One region of the Lysobacter sp. Root667 genome, then DNA from elsewhere that is predicted to be linked to it. Evidence: riboswitches for the same ligand, from Rfam matches in the RefSeq annotation. Region 1 holds a riboswitch; each other region holds the start of a gene.
The links. Region 1 has a riboswitch for cobalamin ahead of btuB (TonB-dependent vitamin B12 receptor). Riboswitches for the same ligand answer to the same signal wherever they lie in the genome.
Positions count from the first base shown of each region.

Region 2: another riboswitch for cobalamin. It lies ahead of ASD78_RS05260 (ribonucleoside-diphosphate reductase subunit alpha); the one in region 1 lies ahead of btuB (TonB-dependent vitamin B12 receptor).
Region 3: another riboswitch for cobalamin. It lies ahead of btuB (TonB-dependent vitamin B12 receptor); the one in region 1 lies ahead of btuB (TonB-dependent vitamin B12 receptor).

Region 1 covers NZ_LMHF01000010.1:191,531-198,057, reverse strand. Annotated here, with positions in the region: gene ASD78_RS08740 (LysR substrate-binding domain-containing protein) at 1-556, shown strand, start outside; gene ASD78_RS08735 (hypothetical protein) at 578-958, opposite strand; gene btuB (TonB-dependent vitamin B12 receptor) at 1,212-3,056, opposite strand; cobalamin riboswitch at 3,182-3,415, opposite strand; gene ASD78_RS08725 (TfoX/Sxy family protein) at 3,619-4,023, opposite strand; gene ASD78_RS08720 (GAF domain-containing protein) at 4,020-4,502, opposite strand; gene ASD78_RS08715 (hypothetical protein) at 4,568-4,858, shown strand; gene bioD (dethiobiotin synthase) at 4,855-5,529, shown strand; gene ASD78_RS08705 (efflux RND transporter periplasmic adaptor subunit) at 5,651-6,527, shown strand, end outside.
Region 2 covers NZ_LMHF01000009.1:343,829-350,355, reverse strand. Annotated here, with positions in the region: gene ASD78_RS05265 (DUF2339 domain-containing protein) at 1-1,415, opposite strand, end outside; cobalamin riboswitch at 1,543-1,833, shown strand; gene ASD78_RS05260 (ribonucleoside-diphosphate reductase subunit alpha) at 2,210-4,558, shown strand; gene ASD78_RS05255 (ribonucleotide-diphosphate reductase subunit beta) at 4,716-5,732, shown strand; gene ASD78_RS05250 (acyl-CoA thioesterase) at 6,037-6,411, shown strand.
Region 3 covers NZ_LMHF01000015.1:158,818-165,344, reverse strand. Annotated here, with positions in the region: gene ASD78_RS18425 (amidohydrolase family protein) at 1-15, opposite strand, end outside; gene ASD78_RS18420 (TonB-dependent receptor) at 219-2,603, opposite strand; cobalamin riboswitch at 2,907-3,138, shown strand; gene btuB (TonB-dependent vitamin B12 receptor) at 3,290-5,107, shown strand; gene ASD78_RS18410 (hypothetical protein) at 5,137-5,727, shown strand; gene ASD78_RS18405 (hypothetical protein) at 5,744-6,349, shown strand; gene cobO (cob(I)yrinic acid a,c-diamide adenosyltransferase) at 6,346-6,527, shown strand, end outside.

The sequences.
Region 1 (6,527 bases):
GGACCTGTCGGTGCCGGCGCAGGATCTGGGCGCGGGCCATTACGACGCGGCGATCCGCAACGGTCATGGCGTCTGGCCGGGATTGCAGGCGATCGAACTATTGCCCGCGATCTTCATGCCGCTGTGCGCGCCGGCGTTGAAGGAAGCCGCGGCCGGCATCGCCGATCCGCAACGCGCGCCGGCGGTGCCGCGACTGGGGCGGCCGGACTGGTGGGCGCTGTGGTACCGCGCCCAGGGCCACGGTGCGGTCGTGCCCTCGGGCGGCTTCGGCAGCAATTTCTCCGCCGAGCACCTCGACATCGCCGCGGCGGTGGCCGGGCACGGCGTCGCGATCGGTTCGCCGATCGTGTTCTTCAGCGAGATCGCGGCCGGTCGCCTGGTGCCCGCGCACGATTTCGTCGCCGGCGACGGCCGCGCGTTCTGGCTGACCTATCCGGTCGCGCGCCAGCACAGCGGCAAGATCGCCAAGTTCCGCGCCTGGTTGGGCGAAGAAGCCGCGCGCGATCGCGAAGCGGCACAGGCCTATATCCGCAGGGCGGTGGTGGCCGGGCCTTGACGCTGTCGGTGCGGTGGTCCGTCAGCCTGCGAAGGAAAACCGCACGAGCGCCATGCACAGCGCGAACAGGTAGGCGTACGAGAAGCGGTCGATGCGCAACTGCATCTGCCCGCGCTTAGCTCGCCACGCGCCGAGCCAGGCCAACGCCGCGCCGGCCAGCAGCGGCGTCAGGATCAGGTTGGCGATGCGCCAGTGTTCCTCGCGCATCAGATGATCGGGGAACACCAGCAGGCTCAGCCAGCCCACAAACGCGCCCAGCAAGGCATAGCCCAGCGCCGCGAGCCACGGGTCAGGACGCTTGCGCAAGGGCTTGGCCATCGAATGCAGGCCGATTTCGATCAGAACCTCGCCGACGATCTGCAGGATCAGCTCGACGATCAGTTCGAACAGGAATTCAAGCACGGCCGACTCCCGGGCAGGATGCGAAGCTCAGGAGAGTCGCGATGGCGGCGAGATAGACGATGACCCGGGCCGATCCGATCTTGCTCATGCGGGCTCTGCGTAAGAAGTTAGTGGATGCTCGCGACCACGGTAATGCCTGTCAATCCAGCGGCCGCGTCATGGACCGCGAGCGCGACGGAGCCGCCGTGTCGCATCGTCGGGCGAAGAAAAGCCCGGCGCGGGGCCGGGCTTTCGGATGCTGCCAGGCGCCGTCTCAGTTAGCCGGCGTATAGCGCAAGGTCAGGAACCACTCGCGGCCGGGCTGGTTGTAGAACGAGACGGTTTCGTAGTCGCGATCGAACACATTGGCCACGCGCGCCTGCAGCGACCACGACGGGGTGAACGCGTATTCGGCGCGCAGGTCGAGGGTGCCGTAGCCGGCGACGAGGCGGGTGTTGGCGACGTCGTCGTAGCGGGCGCCCGAGGCGACCGCGGTCACGCCGAAACGGAAGTCGCCGAAGGCGCGGTCGATGTCGACGCGCGCGCTGCGCTTGGCCCGGCGCGGCAGGTCGTTGCCGGCGAAGAAGCCGACCCGGTTTTCGCTGTCGAGGAAGCTGGCGCTGGCGGCGATGGTCCAGTCGGCGACGGTGGTGTCGACGCCGATCTCGGCGCCGCGCAGGCGTGCGCGCTCGATGTTGTTGGGCAGGAAGATCGAGGCGTCGTAGGCGATCAGGTCGTCGACCTGGGTGCTGAAGCCGTCGATGCGCGCGTTGAAGCGTTCGCCACGGTAGGCCAGGCCGAGTTCCCAGGTCTTGGACTCTTCCGGGCGCAGCGCCGCGTTGCCGAAGAACGGGTAGTAGAGTTCGTTGAAGGTCGGGGCCTTGAACGCGGTGCCGTAGCCCGCGGTCAGGCGCCAGTTTTCGGCGAAGCCCAGGCCCCAGGCGATGCTGCCGGTGGTGTGGCCGCCGAACTGCTCGTTGTCGTCGCGGCGCAGGCTGGCTTCGAGCGACTGGGCGCCGAAGCGGCCCTGGTACTGGACGAAGCCGGCGTGGTTGTCGCGCTCGCTCTCGTCGTAGGCGGTATCGCTGTCGACGCGGTCGCGCAGCCAGTCGAAGCCCACGCTGACCAGCTGGCCTTCGCCGACGCCGAAATCGCCTTGCAGGGCGACGCTGTCGCGGTCGGTGGAGAAGAAACCGTTGGGCGTGCTGCCGAGGAAGTTGTCCGACGAATCGCGGTTGCGGCCGGCGCTGAACTGCAGGCGCACGGCTTCGGACGGACGCCAGGTGGCCTTGCCCCCGATCACCTGCTGCACGACTTCGGAGTAGTTGACGAAGCTGCCGTCGTACTCGTTCTCGCCTTCGGCGCGCAGGGCATGGCCTTCGAAGCTGAGCGCGTCGGTGGCGTCGAAGCCGCCGCGCAGCGACAGCGAGCGGTTGCGGTAGCCGTCGCGGTCGGGCTCTTCGGTAAAGCAGCCGGCGAACAGGGTGCTGGAGCCGTTGCAGGCGTTGATGCCGTCGGTGCGCTGGTAGGCGGCGTCGGCGCCGAACCAGCCGCGGCCGATGCGGCCGCCGACGCCGGCGCTGGCTTCGCGGTCGCCGTGGCTGCCGACGGTGACGCTGGCGCGCGGTGCGACCGCGCCGCGATCGCGGCGGGTGAAGATCTGGATCACGCCGCCGATGGCGTCGGCGCCGTACAGGCTGGAGCGCGGGCCGCGCACGATCTCGACGCGGTCGATCAGCGCCACCGGCAGATCCTGGAACGAGGCCAGGCCGGAGGTCGGCGAGCCGATGCGGATGCCATCGACCAGGACCAGCACGTGATCGGTCTCGCTGCCGCGCAGCGACAGCGTGGTCAGCTTGCCCAGGCCGCCCTGGTTGCCGATGGAGATGCCGGCGCGGCCGCGCAGCAGGTCGGGCAGCGAGCGCGCCTGGCTGCGGGCGATGTCGTCGCGGGTAATCACTTCGACCGGCGACAGCGCGTCGTTGGCGCTGATCGCGGTGCGGGTCGCGGTGACGACGACATCGTCGAGGTCGGTGGCCTCGTCGTGGGTCTGCGCCTGGGCGAGAGCGGGCAGGGCGAGAGCCATGGCGATGGCCAGGGACAGGTTCGGAACACGCATGAGCACTACTCCAGAGGCGCGGCGTTCGTGCCGCGCCGTCGATCAGGGGAGTCGCGAGGAGAGAGAGGCCGCGAATGCGGGCGCTGGACGCGCCGACGGTCGCCGCCGCGACGCCCTCCGCATCGCAACCAGTCGCGCGTCGTGGCCGGTCTCCGGACTCGCGAGCCGGGGCCGTGGCCCCGCCTGCGGCGCCTTCCCGTGCCTATGCACAGTGGCGGTTGCCGCGGTCGACTCGCTTACCGTTGCGGGGGCAGTGCCGGGCTGGCCCGGTCGCGCTCAAGGAGCGCTGGGGCGTCACCGGCTTCCCGTTTCAGCCCGTGCGGCGGATGCCGTGGGTCACCTCGAAGCGCGCGCAGTCTACGCGATTGGGGGCGGTGGGGCCAAAAGGGCTGGGGTTTGGGGGGGCGGCGGTGCTGTCAGCCCCTCTCCCGCTTGCGGGAGAGGGGTTGGGGTGAGGGCAGCGCGAGTGCGGTGTTCAAACCCGCAGCGTGCCCTCATCCGCCCTTCGGGCACCTTCTCCCGCGAGCGGGAGAAGGGTTCGGCGCGGGGCGGCGCGAGTGCGTTACTCGCGCTCTTCGGCCTCGTCCCGCCCTTCGGCCGCGGGCTCGTCGTCGTAGCCGTCGTCGTACGAGGGCGGCATCGCCACCGTGTCTTCGGTCAGCACCGTGGTCCGCACCGGGCCGGCGGCCGGGCGGTTGCGCGGCGCGGGCAGCAGCGCGGTGGCGGCTTCGGCGGCGGCGATCAGTTCGTTGCGGCGCGTGTCCGGGACTTCCTGCCAGTGGCAGTTCAGCAGCGCGCCTTCGATCGCGTACAGCAGGTTCAGGGTCGGCTTGAAGCCGGCGCGCTTGACGCGCATGAAGGCTTCGACGGTGCCGACCGCGGCGATGTCCTCGTAGGAGCGCAGGCCGACCTGGCGCAGCCAGGCCGCGCTCTTGGGACCGATGTTGCGTAGCTTGGCCGCGGTCATCGCAGCGACTCCACGAAGGCTTGCGCGATCGCTTCCAGGCCGCGCTGGTCGTCGGCGTCGAAGCGGTCGAGCTTGGGGCTGTCCAGGTCGAACACGCCGATCAACCGGCCGTCCAGGGACAGCGGCACCACCAGCTCGGAGTTGGACGCCGAATCGCAGGCGATATGGCCCGGGAAGCGGTGCACGTCGGCGATGCGCTGGGTCTGGCCGCTGGAGGCCGCGGCGCCGCACACGCCCTTGTCGAGCGGGATGCGGATGCAGGCCGGCAGGCCCTGGAACGGGCCGACCACCAGCTCGCGGCCGTCGTAGAAGTAGAACCCGACCCAGTTGAGGTCCGGCAAGGCGTGGTAGACCAGCGCCGACAGGTTGGCGGCGTTGGCGACGCGGTCGCTTTCGCCCTCGATCAGGGCGCGCGCCTGGGCCAGGAGCAGCTCGTATTGTTCCGGCTTGCTGCCGGACAGGGGGTTGGCGGCGAACATATCGCGAGTGTAGCAGCGGCACGCCGGGGTATTACCATGGCCGGACTCCGCCCCTGGGAACGCCGATGACCGAGCCCGCCCAGACCCCGCCCGCTTTCCGCGCCCGCGGCCGTCAGGCGACGCGGCCGGAAAGCTTCGGCGCTGCCGCATTCGCGTTCTCGCTGACGAAGCGGGCGAGCCTGTTCGACGCTCTGCCCGATACCGTGGCCGAATTGCGCGAAACCCTGCGGCGGAGGGCGACCTTCGTATTCTGCTTCGTGTATCCCCTGCGCATGGTTTCCAGTGCGATGGCGATGTTCACCGGCAGGGTCAAGAGAGACTTGTGCATCGCACCGTCCATGGCAGTTCCGGCTTGAGCGCGCGCAGTTACTTCATCACCGGCACCGACACCGGCATCGGCAAATCGCATGCCAGCGCGACCTTGCTGCATGCGCTGCGCGCCCAGGGGTTGCGCGCGGTCGGCATGAAGCCGGTCGCCAGCGGCTGCGAGGTCAGCGCCGAGGGCCTGCGCAATGAAGACGCGCTGCTGCTGCAGGCGGCCAGTTCGCCGACGCCGGCCTATGCCGACGTCAATCCCTATGCGCTGCATGCGCCGTTGGCGCCGGAACTGGCTGCCGCGCAGGACGGTGTCGAGATCGCGCTGCCGATCTTGCTGGCCGCGCACGCGCGCCTGGCGGCGCAAGCCGATGTGGTGGTGGTCGAGGGCGTGGGCGGCTGGGCCGCGCCGCTGTCGGCGAGCTTGGACCAGGCCGACCTGGCGCGCGAATTGGGCGCGGCGGTGGTGCTGGTGGTCGGAATGCGGCTAGGCTGCATCAATCACGCGCGCCTGACGGCGCGCGCGATCGCAGCCGACGGCCTGCAGTTGATCGGTTGGATCGGCAACGAGATAGACCCGCACATGGATCGGCGCGACGACAATTTCCGCTTATTGCAGCAGCGCCTGGATGCGCCGTGCTGGGGCCGGCTCCCCTACACATTCCAGCCCGAACCAAGGCACTTTTCGCACCTTCTCAACGTGTCGAAATAGCGCTTATCCCGTGACTTATGGGGGGTGGGGGCGAATATCAGAATGTTAGACTTTCGAGTATAGGAATTAGAACAATCACCGAGCGGGCACGCTCTAGAACGATGGAATCGGAGTCCTACCCATGATCATGAACCCGCGCTCCGTGGCTCTGGCCGCTGCGTTGGCACTCGCTCTCTCCGCCTGTGGCGGCGGCAACGAACAAGCCGGCGGCGCGCCGCCTCCGCCGGAGCTGGGCGTGATCAAGGTGCAGCCGGCGAGCGTGCCGCTGCAGAAGGACCTGGTCGGCCGCCTGGCGTCCTACCGCAGCGCCGACGTGCGCGCCCGCGTGCCGGGCGTGCTGCAGCGTCGCGTGTACGAGGAAGGCCGCGACGTGCGCGAAGGCCAGGTGCTGTTCGAAATCGATCCTGCGCAGATGCGGGCCGAAGTCGGCCAGGCCCAGGCCTCGCTGGCCTCGGCCCAGGCCAACTACGCCAACGCCAAGGCCGCCGCCGATCGCGCGCGCCGCCTGGCGCCGGAGAAGTTCATCTCGCGCTCCGACCTCGACAACGCGCTCGCCGCCGAACGCAGCGGCTCGGCCGCGGTGAAGCAGGCCGAGGCCGCGCTGGCCAATGCGCGCATCAACCTGGGTTACGCGACGGTGCGCTCGCCGATCAACGGCCGCGCCGGCAAGCAGCAGGTCACCGAGGGCGCGCTGGTCGGGCAGGGCACGGCCACGCTGTTGACCACGGTCGACCAGATCGACCAGCTGTACGTGAACTTCTCGCTCGGCGTCTCCGAGCTGGAACAGATTCGCCGTGCCCTGGGCGGCCAGAGCCAGAGCGAGACCCAAGTGCAGGTGATCCTGCCCGACGGCACCGTCTACCAGCGCCCGGGCACCTTGGACTTCTCCGGCGACGTGGTCGATCCGGCCACCGGTGCGATCGCACTGCGCGCACGCGTTCCGAATCCGGACAAGACCCTGCTGCCCGGCACCTACGTGACCCTGAAGGCGACCCTGG
Region 2 (6,527 bases), on a different contig from region 1:
GCCGCGCCTTCGACCGCGAACACGCAGGCGGTGCTCTGCGCCGACAGCGCCAGCGGCACCGCCAACGTCGCGAAGCCGACCGCGAGCAGCGCATACGGCGTGGCCAGCGCGGCGAAGTGCTCGCGCCGCTGCAGCCACCACGCCAGCGCCGCGTACAGCGCGGCCAGGCCTAGCGCGCAGAATGCCAGCGGCATGCGCTCGCCTTCGAGCAGGCCGGCCTGCAGCATGAACGCGATCAGCGGCGTGCCGAACACCAGGCAGCCGTCGATCAGGTCGCGCTTGCCGGCCGGACGGCGCCAGGCGTACAGGATCGGAATCAGCAGATAGAAGCCGAAGAACAGCAGCAGGAACGGTTCGGTGGTCGCGTAGTCCTGCGCGCGGTAACTCAGTACGCCCCAAGCGGTGCCGATGCCGAAGGTGAAGACGAAACCGAGCAGGTTGAGCGCGCGCCACGGCCGCCACCAGGCGATCGCGAAGATCGCCGCGTTGAGCACCGCGTAATAGCCGAACAGGGCGACGTGGTTGCCCTGCCCGGTCGAGAGCCAGATCGGCGCCATGAAACCAGCGAGGATGCCGAGCAGGGCCAGCGCGATCGCGTTCTGCCGCACCGCCAGCACGCCGGCGCCGGCGACCAGCACGATGCTCAGCCCGAACGCCGGGCCCGCTTCGATCAGGCCGTACAGCTTGAAGGCCGCGAATACCACCAACAGCAGCACGCCGATCGCGCCGCCCTGCAGACTCAGGGCGAAACTGCGCTTGCGCTCGCGCTGGTACCAGCCGAACACCACTCCGCCCAGCGCGGCCAGGGCGATGCCGGCCAGGCGCAGTTCGATCGGAAAGCGCATCCAGCCCTGATCGGTCGCGTACTTGAGCAGGGCCGCGACGCCGGCGAACAGCACCAGCATGCCGACCTTGACCGGCACGTTGCCTTCGGTGAACCAGCGTTTGACCGCACGCACGAATACGGTGGCCGGATCCGGCGGCGGCGGACGACGCACCGCCGCAGGCGCGGCGCGCGCCGGTGCGGCGGCCTGCGGGCTCGGCGGCGGCGTGTCGAACACCGCGCGCGGTGGCGTCGACGGCAGGGGCGGCGGTGCGACCGGCGGCGGAACCGACGATTCGGGCACAGGCGTCCGTGGCGGCGCAATCGGCGTGGCATCGACGCGACTTTCGGGCACCACGGGTGTGGGCGCGCTGCGCATCAGCTCGTCCAGGGTCGGCTCGGCGGCCATCGCGGCCTCGCGCGCATCGACCGGGGCATCGGCCGCACGGGCGGCTCGCGAGCCGAGCTCGTCGACCCTCGCCTCCAACATCGCGACCCGGCCCTTGAGGCCGGAGATCATCACCAGCGCCGCGATCAGCAGCGCCGGTACCGCCAGCAGCACCAGCACCAGCAACGTCACCAGTCCTGCCATCGCGCCGCGCCCCCTGTCCTTGTCGCCCCGCACGTTAACACCAAGCGCGCCGCTGCGAGGGCGCCGGGATTTTATTTCGAATCTGCTGTCGCTCACCACATATCGTGTTGACGGATCGAAGTACCCCTAATATGTTGTGTCCGTCGGTGCCGATCGCGAGATCGGCTTAATAGGGAAGCCGGTGCGGACCCGTCCTTCTGGACGGCGACAAAGCCGGCGCTGCCCCGCAGCGGTATGGGAAACGAACGTGGTCATTGCACTGGGCGCCCGGCGCCTGGGAAGCGACCACCACTAGGAGGAGCCGAGGAGCGAGTAGAGAGGAGTGAGACGCGGGCCGAGGCCTGCCGACCACCGCTCTTAACTCGCCCCTCGCTCCAAGTCCCGAGCCCGAAGACCTGCCGACAGCCGCGCGTCGCACACCGCGCGGTACCGGCTCAGGAGTCTTCGGGGGAAGGCGGCCGGTGTCGTTCCGCCGCCTCGGTCTTCCGTCGCGGCCGCAGCCCGTCTCGGACTGCGCGACACCCTGTCGTCATCCTCGAACACTTCGCGCCCGCGGGGGCGCACGCCGCAACGCCGACTCCACCCGGTGTTGCGTCCTGCGTCCGCGCACGTCGGCCCTCGAGGGAGGCCGGCGACCCGTGCGCCCACGCATCGGAGCCCCCATGACCGCCACCACCGAAGCGCCCGCCGCAGCGAGCACCTCCTCTTCCGCCCCCTCCCCCACCGAAGCGCCCGCGCGCAAGACCGACGCCGCCCCCGGTTTCGCCCTAACCCCGCCGGCCGCCAACCTCACCATGAGCGTGACCAAGCGCAGCGGACGCCGCGAGCCGGTCGACCTCAACAAGATCGTGCGCGCGGTCACCCGCTGCGGCGAGGACCTCTACGCGGTCGATCCGATGCGCGTGGCCACCCGCACCATCTCCGGCCTCTACGACGGCGCGACCACGCGCGAGCTCGACGAGCTGTCGATCCGCACCGCCGCCCTGCTCACCGCCGAGGAACCCGAGTACGGCCGCCTCGCCGCGCGCCTGCTCAGCAACGTGATCGAAAAGGAAGTCGCCGGCATCGAGATCCATGCGTTCTCGCAGTCGGTCGTGCGCGGCCACGAACTGGGCCTGATCAACGACCGCCTGCTGAGCTTCGTGCAGGCCAACGCGCGCAAGCTCAACGACGCCATCGACCGCAGCCTGGACGCGCGCTTCGACTACTTCGGCCTGCGCACTCTGTACGACCGCTACCTGCTGCGCCACCCGACCGCGCGCACCGTGATCGAAACCCCGCAGCAGTTCTTCCTGCGCATCGCCTGCGCGCTCAGCGAAGACGTCGGCGACGCCCTGGCCCTGTACCGGCGCATGGCCCAGCTCGACTACATCCCGTCCTCGCCGACCCTGTTCAACGCCGGCACCACCCACGAGCAACTGTCGAGCTGCTTCCTGCTCGACTCGCCCGAGGATTCGCTGGAGTCGATCTACAAGCGCTACATGGACGTGGCCAAGCTCAGCAAGTTCAGCGGCGGCATCGGCCTGAGCTACACCCGCATCCGTTCGCGCGGCTCGCTGATCCGTTCCACCAACGGCCTGTCCAACGGCATCGTGCCGTGGCTGAAGACGCTCGACGCCTCGGTGGCCGCGGTCAACCAGGGCGGCAAGCGCAAGGGCGCGGCCTGCGTCTACCTGGAGCCGTGGCATGCCGACGTCGAGGAGTTCCTGGAACTGCGCGACAACACCGGCGACGAAGCGCGCCGCACCCACAACCTCAATCTCGCCAACTGGATTCCCGACGAATTCATGCGCCGGGTCGAGGCCGACGCCGACTGGTCGCTGTTCGATCCGGCCAAGGTGCCGCAGCTGACCGACCTGTGGGGCGAAGCTTTCGAGCAAGCCTATGCCGCGGCCGAAGCCGCCGGCCTGGCGGTCAAGAAGGTCAAGGCGCGCGACATCTACGGCCGCATGATGCGGACCCTGGCGCAGACCGGCAACGGCTGGATGAACTTCAAGGACAAGTCCAACCGAGCCTCCAACCAGACCCTGCGCGACGGCAACGTCATCCACTTGTCCAACCTGTGCACCGAAATCCTCGAGGTCACCTCGCAGGACGAGACCGCGGTGTGCAACCTGGGCTCGATCAACCTCTCCCACCACGTCGAGATGTACGAAGACGGCAAGGGCGCTTTCGATTTCGACAAGCTCGCCGAAACCGTGCGCCTGGCCGTGCGCCAGCTCGACCGCGTGATCGACCTGAACTTCTACCCGATCGAGACCGCGCGCCGCGCCAATCTGAAGTGGCGCCCGGTCGGCCTGGGCTCGATGGGCCTGCAGGACGTGTTCTTCAAGCTGCGCCTAGCGTTCGATTCCGAGGCCGCGCGCAAGCTGTCGCAGGACATCGCCGAGGCGATCTACTTCCACGCCCTGTCGGCCTCGAACGAACTCGCGCTGGAACACGGCCGCCATCCCGGCTTCGACGACACCCGCGCCAGCATCGGCGAGCTGCAGTTCGAAGCCTGGGGCGTGACCCCGTCGCAGCCCGAGCGCTGGGACGCGCTGCGCCAGCGCATCGCCGAACACGGCCTGCGCAACTCGCTGCTGATCGCGATCGCGCCGACCGCGACCATCGCCTCGATCGCCGGCTGCTACGAATGCATCGAGCCGCAGGTGTCCAACCTGTTCAAGCGCGAAACGCTGTCCGGCGACTTCCTGGTGGTCAACAAGTACCTGGTCGAGGAGCTCAAGAAGCTCGGCCTGTGGACGGCGGAGATGCGCGACCGGATCAAGATGGCCGAAGGCTCGATCCAGTCCGTGCACGAAGTGCCCGAGTCGCTGCGCCAGGTCTACCGCACCGCCTGGGAACTGCCGATGCGTTCGCTGATCGACATGGCCGCCGAGCGCGGCGCCTACATCGACCAGAGCCAGTCGCTGAACCTGTTCATCGAAAGCCCGAACATCGGCCAGCTCAGCTCGATGTACATGTACGCCTGGAAGAGGGGCCTGAAGACCACCTACTACCTGCGCTCGCGCCCGGCCACCAAGATCGCCAAGAGCACGGTCAGCGCGCCGGTGGCGGCACCGCCGAAGCCGGAATACACCCCGGACGAAGCGATCGCCTGCTCGCTGGAAAACCCCGAGTCCTGCGAAGCCTGTCAGTAATCCCCACCGCTTCGCTTTAGCCCCTCTCCCGCCTGCGGGAGAGGGGTTGGGGTGAGGGCAGCCCGCTCGCGACTTCACCGCCAGCCAAGCGCCCTCATCCGCCCTCCGGGCACCTTCGCCTGCACGCGGGAGAAGGAAAGCAATTCAAGGAAATCCCATGTCCCTCGCCACGCCCCGCCTGCTCGATCCCGGTTTCGATCTCACCCTGCGGCCGATGCGCTATCCGCATTTCTACGAGATGTACCGCGACGCGATCCGCAACACCTGGACCGTCGAAGAGGTCGACTTCTCGCAGGACGTCAACGACCTCAAGCACAAATTCGGCCCGGCCGAGCGCCATCTGGTCGAGCGCCTGGTCGCGTTCTTCGCCACCGGCGACAGCATCGTCGCCAACAACCTGGTGCTGAATCTCTACCAGCACATCAACGCGCCGGAAGCGCGCATGTACCTGTCGCGGCAGCTGTACGAAGAAGCGCTGCACGTGCAGTTCTACCTGACCCTGCTCGACACCTACCTGCCTGATCCGAATGAGCGCGCCAAGGCCTTCGACGCGGTCGAGAACATTCCTTCGATCCGGGCCAAGGCCGAGTTCTGTTTCCGCTGGATCGATTCGGTGCAGGACCTCAAGCGCATCGAGACCCGCGAGCAGCGCCGCCAGTTCCTGCTCAATCTGATCTGCTTCGCCGGCTGCATCGAAGGCCTGTTCTTCTTCGCCGCCTTCGCCTATGTCTACTATCTGCGTTCGCGCGGCCTGCTCAACGGCCTGGCCTCGGGCACCAACTGGGTGTTCCGCGACGAAAGCTGCCACATGGCCTTCGCCTTCGAAGTCATCCGCACCGCGCGCGAAGAGGAGCCCGACCTGTTCGACGCCGATCTGCGCGCGCAGGTGGTGAAGATGTTCGAGGATGCGGTGGATTGCGAGCTGCAGTTCGCCCAGGACGTGCTGTCCGGCGGCGTGGTCGGCCTGTCGCTGAAGGACATGCGCCAGTACCTGGAGTACTGCGCCGACCAGCGCATGGCGCAGCTCGGCATGCCCAAGCATTTCGGCTCGACCAACCCCTTCGGCTTCATGGACCTGCAGGACGTGCAGGAAGTGACCAACTTCTTCGAACGCCGGGTCTCGGCCTACCAGGTTGGCGTGCAGGGCGAAGTGGCGTTCGACGAGACGTTCTGAGGACATCGAAGTGCGCCTCTCCGCTCAAAGCCCCTCTCCCGCCTGCGGGAGAGGGGTTGGGGTGAGGGATGAGAGCCAAAGGCGCGAATGCCTTTGCTCTCGTTCCCCCTATTGAAGATCAAAAGCCCCCTCACCCTAGCCCTCTCCCGCAAGCGGGAGAGGGAACAGTTCGCCGCGGCGCCACTCTCATCGCTAAAGCCCCTCTCCCGCCTGCGGCGCCCGAAGGGTGTGCAAGGCTGAGAGGGGTTGGGGTGAGGGATGCTGCGACGCCACTCTCGTCGCTTATCTCCAACACACAAGCCCCATGACCGAAGCCCGCATCATCGAAATCGTCTTCCCCGACCACACCAACCACCTCGGCACCCTGTTCGGCGGCCAGGCGCTGGCGTGGATGGACAAGGCCGCGTTCGTCGCCGCCTCGCGCTACGCCCGCCGCACCGTGGTGACCGCGCGCTCGGAGCAGATCGACTTCCATACCGCCGTACCCAAGGGCGCGCTGGTCGAACTGATCGCGCGCGTGGTCTCGGTGGGGCGCACCTCGATGCAGGTCGAGGTCGAGATGCACAGCGAGGACCTGCTCAGCGGCGAGTCGCAGCTGGCCACGCGCGGCCGTTTCACCATGATCGCGCTGGACCGCGAGGGCGTGCCGACGCCGGTGCCGCCGTATCCGGAAGATTGACGCGCCTGCGCCGACCAGCATCTTGGTCGAGATCGGCAGGAACTTGCGCAGGTCGTTGAGCTGCGAATCCAGCTCATGATTCAGCGACGGCCGCGACCTGAGCCGACGACGGCTCT
Region 3 (6,527 bases), on a different contig from region 1:
ACCGGCGAAGCGCATGGCGCCCTCCTTGGGCATGGCCGCCGCGGGGCGCGGCGTCGGTCTTCCTTATAACGAATCCACACCGCGACGCATGTGCCGCGCGCGACGGAGATCGAAGCCCGGGGCCGGCGGCGATGCGTCGCGTCGGCGGTGCGCCAAAAGCGACGGCCCGGAAGTCCGGGCCGTCGGCGAGCGCATGCGGCCGCGATCCGCGGCTCAGATCACCACTTGTAGCCGACCTTCAGGTAGGCGAAGGCGCCGTTGAAGCCGAACGGCGAGGCGGTGTTGTAGGGCAGGTAGTTGCGCGTGCCCAACACCAGCTTGGACTCGTCGGGGTACTCGTCGAGCACGTTGTCGCCGCCGACGGTGAAGTCCCAGCTGTCCAGGTGGTAGGTCGCGGCCAGGTCCAGCGTCCACTTCGCGCCGAAGGTCTGGTCCAGCAACGGATTGGTGGCGTGCAGTTCGGTGAATTCGCCGTAGCGGGTGGCGGTGGCGTTGAAGCTCCAGTTGCCGGTGTCCCAATCGCCGGCCAGGAAGAACTTGTCCTTGGGCGCGCCCTTGGTGATGCGGCCGATCTCGGTGCGGCCGATGCGTACCGCGGCCGGATCGATCGCGGCCAGGCGCGCCGGGTTGGGCGCGATCTTCTCGATCTCGGTCTTGGAGTAGTTGTAGCCCAGGGTCAGGTTGAACTTGCCCGATGCCAGATCCAAGGCCTGGGTCGCGACGATGTCCACGCCCTGGGTCTTGGTGTCGACCGCGTTGGTGAAGTAGCGGCCGCCGCCGATGCCCGGATAGCCATTGGCCTGCAGGTAGTTGCGCACCGCGGTGCTGGTCAGGTTTTCCGACAGCAGGATGCGGTCGTCGACCTTGATGTGGTACGCATCGATGGTGATGTACAGGCCGTCGCTGGGCTGCAGCACCAGGCCCAGGCTGTAGTTGGTGGACTCTTCGGCCTTCAGCGACTCCGAACCCAGCGCGACCGCGGCGGGGTTGTCGACGCGGAAGGTGCCGATCTCGTACGGGACGCCGCTGATGAAGTTGGTCGCGATCGACTGGAAGAACTGCTGCTGCAGGGACGGCGCGCGGAAGCCGGTCGAGGCGGTGGCGCGCAGGGCGACCTTGTCGGTGAAGGCGTAGCGCGCCGACAGCTTGCCCGAGGTGGTGTCGCCGAAGTCGCTGTAGCTCTCGAAGCGCGCGGCGATGCCGGCGGAGAACTTGTCGGTCAGGTCGGCCTCGACGTCGGCGTACAGCGAATAGCTGTGGCGGTCGAAATCGCCGGCGTCGCTGGCGCGGAAGCCGGAGAACACCTGCGCGCCCGGGATGATCTGGCCGTTCGAGGCCGGCACGCCGCCGTTGGCGTAGGACAGCGGCTCGCCGGCGAGCTGGGAGAATTCCTCGCCGCGCCACTCCGCGCCCCAGGCGAAGGTCACAGGGTACTGCCAGCCGAAGTCCACCGGGCGGGCGAAGTCCAGGTTCAGCACGTGCTGGGTGACTTCGAGCGCGCCGGCGTAGAACTCCGTCGGCGAAGTCGGGCCGAGGCTGCGGTTGAGGGTGTGCTCGATGTCGAAGCTGAGCTCGTTGTGGCCGTAGTTGTAGCTGAAGTCGATCTGGGTGCCGCCGGCGGTTTCGCCGCGCAGGCCGACCACCGCGGCGCGGTCCTTGCTGACGTTGTGGATCTGCGGCAGGAAGCCGTTGGGGTAGATCGAGGGGATGTTGCGCGGGTCGCCGGCGAAGCGGAAATAGCCGTTGGAGAGCACGTCGCGCTTGCTGTAACTGCCGAAGGAATAGAAGGTCAGATAGTCGGTGGGGCTGTACTCGCCGTTGTACGAGACCGCGCCGCTGTCGATGTCGGGATCGCCGTAGCGCTGTTCGACCACGCCCTGGAACGGGCGCGCGCGGTTGGTCTGGTCCTGATGGCCGCCCTGCGCGGCCAGGTGCAGCTTGCCGTTCTCGCCGAGCTTGAAGCCGGCGTCGCCGGACAGCTGGTACTGCTCGCCGTCGCCGGCGCTGTACTGGCCGTAGCGCGCGGCGATGCTGCCGCCGTGGTCGCTGCCCTTGAGCACCACGTTGACCACGCCGGCGATCGCGTCGGAACCGTACTGCGCCGAGGCGCCGTCGCGCAGCACTTCCACGCGCTCGATCGAGGCGATCGGGATCGCGTTGAGGTCGACAGGCGAGGAGCCGCGGCCCTGGCTGCCGTTGAGGTTGATCAGCGCGGTGGTGTGGCGGCGCTTGCCGTTGACCAGCACCAGCACCTGGTCCGGCGCCAGGCCGCGCAGCTGCGCGGGGCGCACGGCGTCGGTGCCGTCGGTGATCGCCGGGCGCGGGAAATTCAGCGAGGGCAGGGCGCGCGCCAGCGCGGTCGCGAGTTCGACCGTGCCGGTGGCCTCCAGCGCCTCGGGGGTGATGATGTCGATCGGCGCGCTGGACTCGGCGACGGTGCGATCGCTGACCCGGGTGCCGGTGACGATCACCTGGTCCAGGGTGTGGGCCTCGGAGGCGGGTTCGCCCGGAGCGGGTGCTTGCTGGGCGTAGCCAGGAGCGGCGAGGGCGGCGAGCAGGGCGAGTGCGAGCGGACGACGGACGGCGCGGAAAGCAACGGACATGGTGCGCGGCTCCTTGCGGCGGAGGGATTGGTAGCGATGTCATTTTGGTTTAACACGGTTCTAACAACCCGGTCAAACCGATATCCGCATGAAGCGATAGCCAATTGGTATAGGGTTCGGGCGGTTTGTGACGGCGGTTGCCAAATCGAAGGTCGGGGCCGCGTCGGCGTCCGGATCGGGCGCTGGTTCGGATCCGGATCGGCCCGCAAACGAGTGGGGCGCAGCGGTGCCTGCAGCCTGGAACTCCGCGGTCGCCCCCCGCTCATGCCGTTTCGTCATGCCGGCCGGCCGCGGCCGGGCTGTTAACATGCGCGGGCTTGAGGTGATTGCCGGCCCCGCCGGCGATTGAAACGGGAATCCGGTGCGCCAGTCCTTCCAACGAAGCGACGGCTATTCCGGAGCTGCCCCCGCAACGGTAAGCAAGACGAACGATCCGCAACGAAGCCACTGTGCGCATGCATGGGAAGGCGCGGATCGGAGGGCTGGAGGCCCTCGCTTGCGAGCCCGGAGACCGGCCTGAGGCTGACCCGACACGCGGTGGGCGCTGTCATGGGGCCGCCTTGCGTCCGCGCTTCGTCGCCTCGTCGTTCCCTCCTGCGTGTCTCCGATCCATCGATTCCGCGCGGGTAGGCGCGGACCAGGAGCATGCTTTGAATTTCCGTCATTCCGTCCTTCGCCGCACTGCGCTGGCGACGGCGCTGCTATCCGCCGTCGCCCCGGCCGTGGCCGCCGATGCCGCCACCGACCTCGACCAGGTCGTCGTCACCGCCACCCGCACCGCGCAGACCCAGGACGCGACCCTGGCCTCGGTCACCGTGATCGACCGCGAGGACATCGAACGCCTGCAACCGGCCGACCTGCCGGACCTGCTGCGCGGCACGCCCGGCCTGTCGATAGCCAACAACGGCGGTCCCGGCAAGTCGACCTCGCTGTTCCTGCGCGGCACCGAATCCGACCACGTGCTGGTCCTGATCGACGGCATCAAGATCGGCTCGGCGACCAGCGGCGGCGCCTCGCTGCAGGACATTCCGGTCGAGCAGATCGAACGCATCGAGATCGTGCGCGGCCCGTTCTCCAGCCTGTACGGCTCCGAAGCGCTGGGCGGCGTGATCCAGATCTTCACCCGACGTCCGCAGGGCGCGTTCGCGCCGCACGCCAGCGCCTCGATCGGCAGCTGGCGGACGCGCCGCGGCAGCCTGGGCGTGGGCGGCAAGGGCGAGAACGGCTGGTATTCGATCAACGCCGCCAGCGAAGACACCGACGGCATCAACGCCTGCCGCGGCAAGCCCTCGCCGGGCGGCGCCGGCTGCTTCACCAACTCGCCCGATCGCGACGGCTACCGCAACCTGTCGCTGACCGCCCAAGGCGGTTACCGCTTCAGCGAGGCCTGGGACGCCGAAGCGCGTCTGTTCCGCGCCGAGGGCCGCAACGAGTACGACGGCAGCAGCAACAATCAATCCGACACCGTGCAGCAGGTCGCCGGCGCGCGCCTGCGCTACGCGCCGTCCGAGCGCGCGACGCTGGGCCTGAGCCTGGGCCGCAGCGCCGACCTCAGCGACAACTACAGGAACGGCGTCTACTCCAGCACCTTCAACACCCGCCGCAAGCTCGGCTCGCTGCAGGGCGACTTCGGCCTCGGCGGCGGCCTGCTCAGCCTGGGCTACGACTGGCAGCAGGACGAAGTCGAAAGCAGCACCGTCTACGCCCACGACCGCCGCATCAACCGCGGCCTGTTCGGCCAGTACCAGTACGGCTTCGGCGTGCATTCGCTGCAGGCCAGCCTGCGCCGCGACGACGACAGCCAGTTCGGCGGCCAGACCATCGGCAGCGCGCTGTGGGGCTGGAACTTCAGCGAACAGCTGCGCCTGACCGCGAGCTACGGCACCGCGTTCAAGGCGCCGACCTTCAACGAGCTGTACTTCCCCGGCTTCGGCAACGCCGATCTCAAGCCCGAGGAATCGCGCAGCTTCGAGCTCGGCCTGCGCGGCGAGCATGCCTGGGGCGGCTGGTCGCTCAACGGCTACCAGACCCGGGTCGACGACCTGATCGCGTTCGACGCTTCGATCGGCTTGCCGGGCAATATCGATCGCGCCCGCATCCGCGGCGTCGAGGCTAGCGTCGACACCACGCTCGCCGGTTGGGACCTGCGCGCCAGCGCGACCTGGCTGGATCCGCGCAACGACAGCCGGAGCAGCAGTCGCGACAAGATCCTGCCGCGGCGGGCGCGCGAAAGCGCCCGTTTCGATGCCGACCGCCGCTACGGCCGCTTCAGTTTCGGCGGCAGCGTCTATGTCGCCGGCAGCCGTTACGACGACCTGGCCAATACCCGCCGCCTGGACAGCTACGCCACCACCGACCTGCGCATGGGCTTCCGCTTCGACGAGTCCTGGAGCCTGCAGTTGGCGGCCAACAATGCGTTCAACCAGCGCTACGAAACCGCGTCCTACTACAACCAGCCGGGCCGCAACTACCTGCTGACCCTGCGCTACCGCCCGGCGAACTGATCGCCACCTCCACGCCACCGAGGCCGCCGATGAACGTTCCTGCCCGACCCGTCTACTACAGTCTGTTCACCGCGCTCGCCGCATCGATGGTCGCGACCCGCTTCCATCATTTCGGCGACGCCTTGCATCTGCCCGATGCATCGATGGCGGTGTTCTTCCTCGGCGGCCTGTGGTTGCGCCGGCACCTGGGCTTCGCCGCCTTCCTGGTCCTGGCCGTGGCGATCGACTGGATCGCGATCCAGGCCCAGGGCAAGAGCTTCTTCGAGCACTACTGCGTGACCCCGGCCTACGCCTGCCTGCTGCTGGCGTACGCGGCGCTGTGGTACGGCGGCCGCTGGTACGCCGAACGACTGCGGGCCACGCCGCGCGCGCTGTCGGGCGCGTTCGGCGTCGGCCTGGCCGCGGCCTCGCTGTCGTTTCTGATCTCCAACGGCGCCTTCTACTGGCTCGGCGGTCGCTACGAAGACCCCAATGTGGGCCAGTACCTGTCGCGGTTGTGGCAATGGGGTCCGCTGTTCGTGCGCACCACCCTGAGCTACATCGCCGTAGGCCTGGTCGCCTACGCATTGATCGCGCGCGCCGCCGGCGCGCGCACCTCGCCGCGCGTCGCCGAAGTCTGATCGAGGGAGCCTGCCGATGACCGCCAGCACCACCCATTCCCTGCCGCTGGTTTCGCCGCGCGCCCAGATCGTCGTCGGCGTCGCGCTCGCGGCGCTGATGATCGCCACCCGCGGCCAGCATTTCGCCAGCATCGACCGGTTGCCCAGCGCATCCTGGGCGGTCTTCTTCATCGCCGGCGCGATGCTGCGGCCGATGTGGATGCTGCCGCTGCTGTTCGTACTGGCATCGCTGCTGGACATCGTCAGCCTGGCCTCGGGCACGATCGGCGACTGGTGCCTGTCGCCCGCGTACTGGGCCTTGGCACCGGCGTACGCGACGCTGTGGTTGGCCGGCAATTTCTACGCCCGCATCCATCTCGATCGCTGGTCGACGCTGCCGCGCCTGGCGCTGGTGCTGGCGCTGGCCGCGTTCGTGGCTTATGCGTGCTCAGGCGGCGGCTTCTATTTCTTCTCCGGCCGCTATCCGGAACCGACCCTGGCCGGATTCGCCGGCCGCATCGCTCGGTACTATCCACGTAGTCTCGGCACTCTGGCCGGCTACATCGGCGCCGCGTTCGCTCTGTGGGCGGGCCTGCGCGCACTGGGCGCGGTCCGCGCCACCCAACACGGAGCCCGCGCATGAACGATCCGACTCTCAGCCAGGAAGACCGCCATCGCGAGCGCATGCAGCGCAAGAAAGAGCTGGTCGACCGCAAGATCGCCCGCGCCACCATCGAGCGCGGCGTGCTGGTGGTCAACACCGGCAACGGCAAGGGCAAAAGCTCGTCCGGCTTCGGCATGCTCGCGCGCTCGCTGGGCCA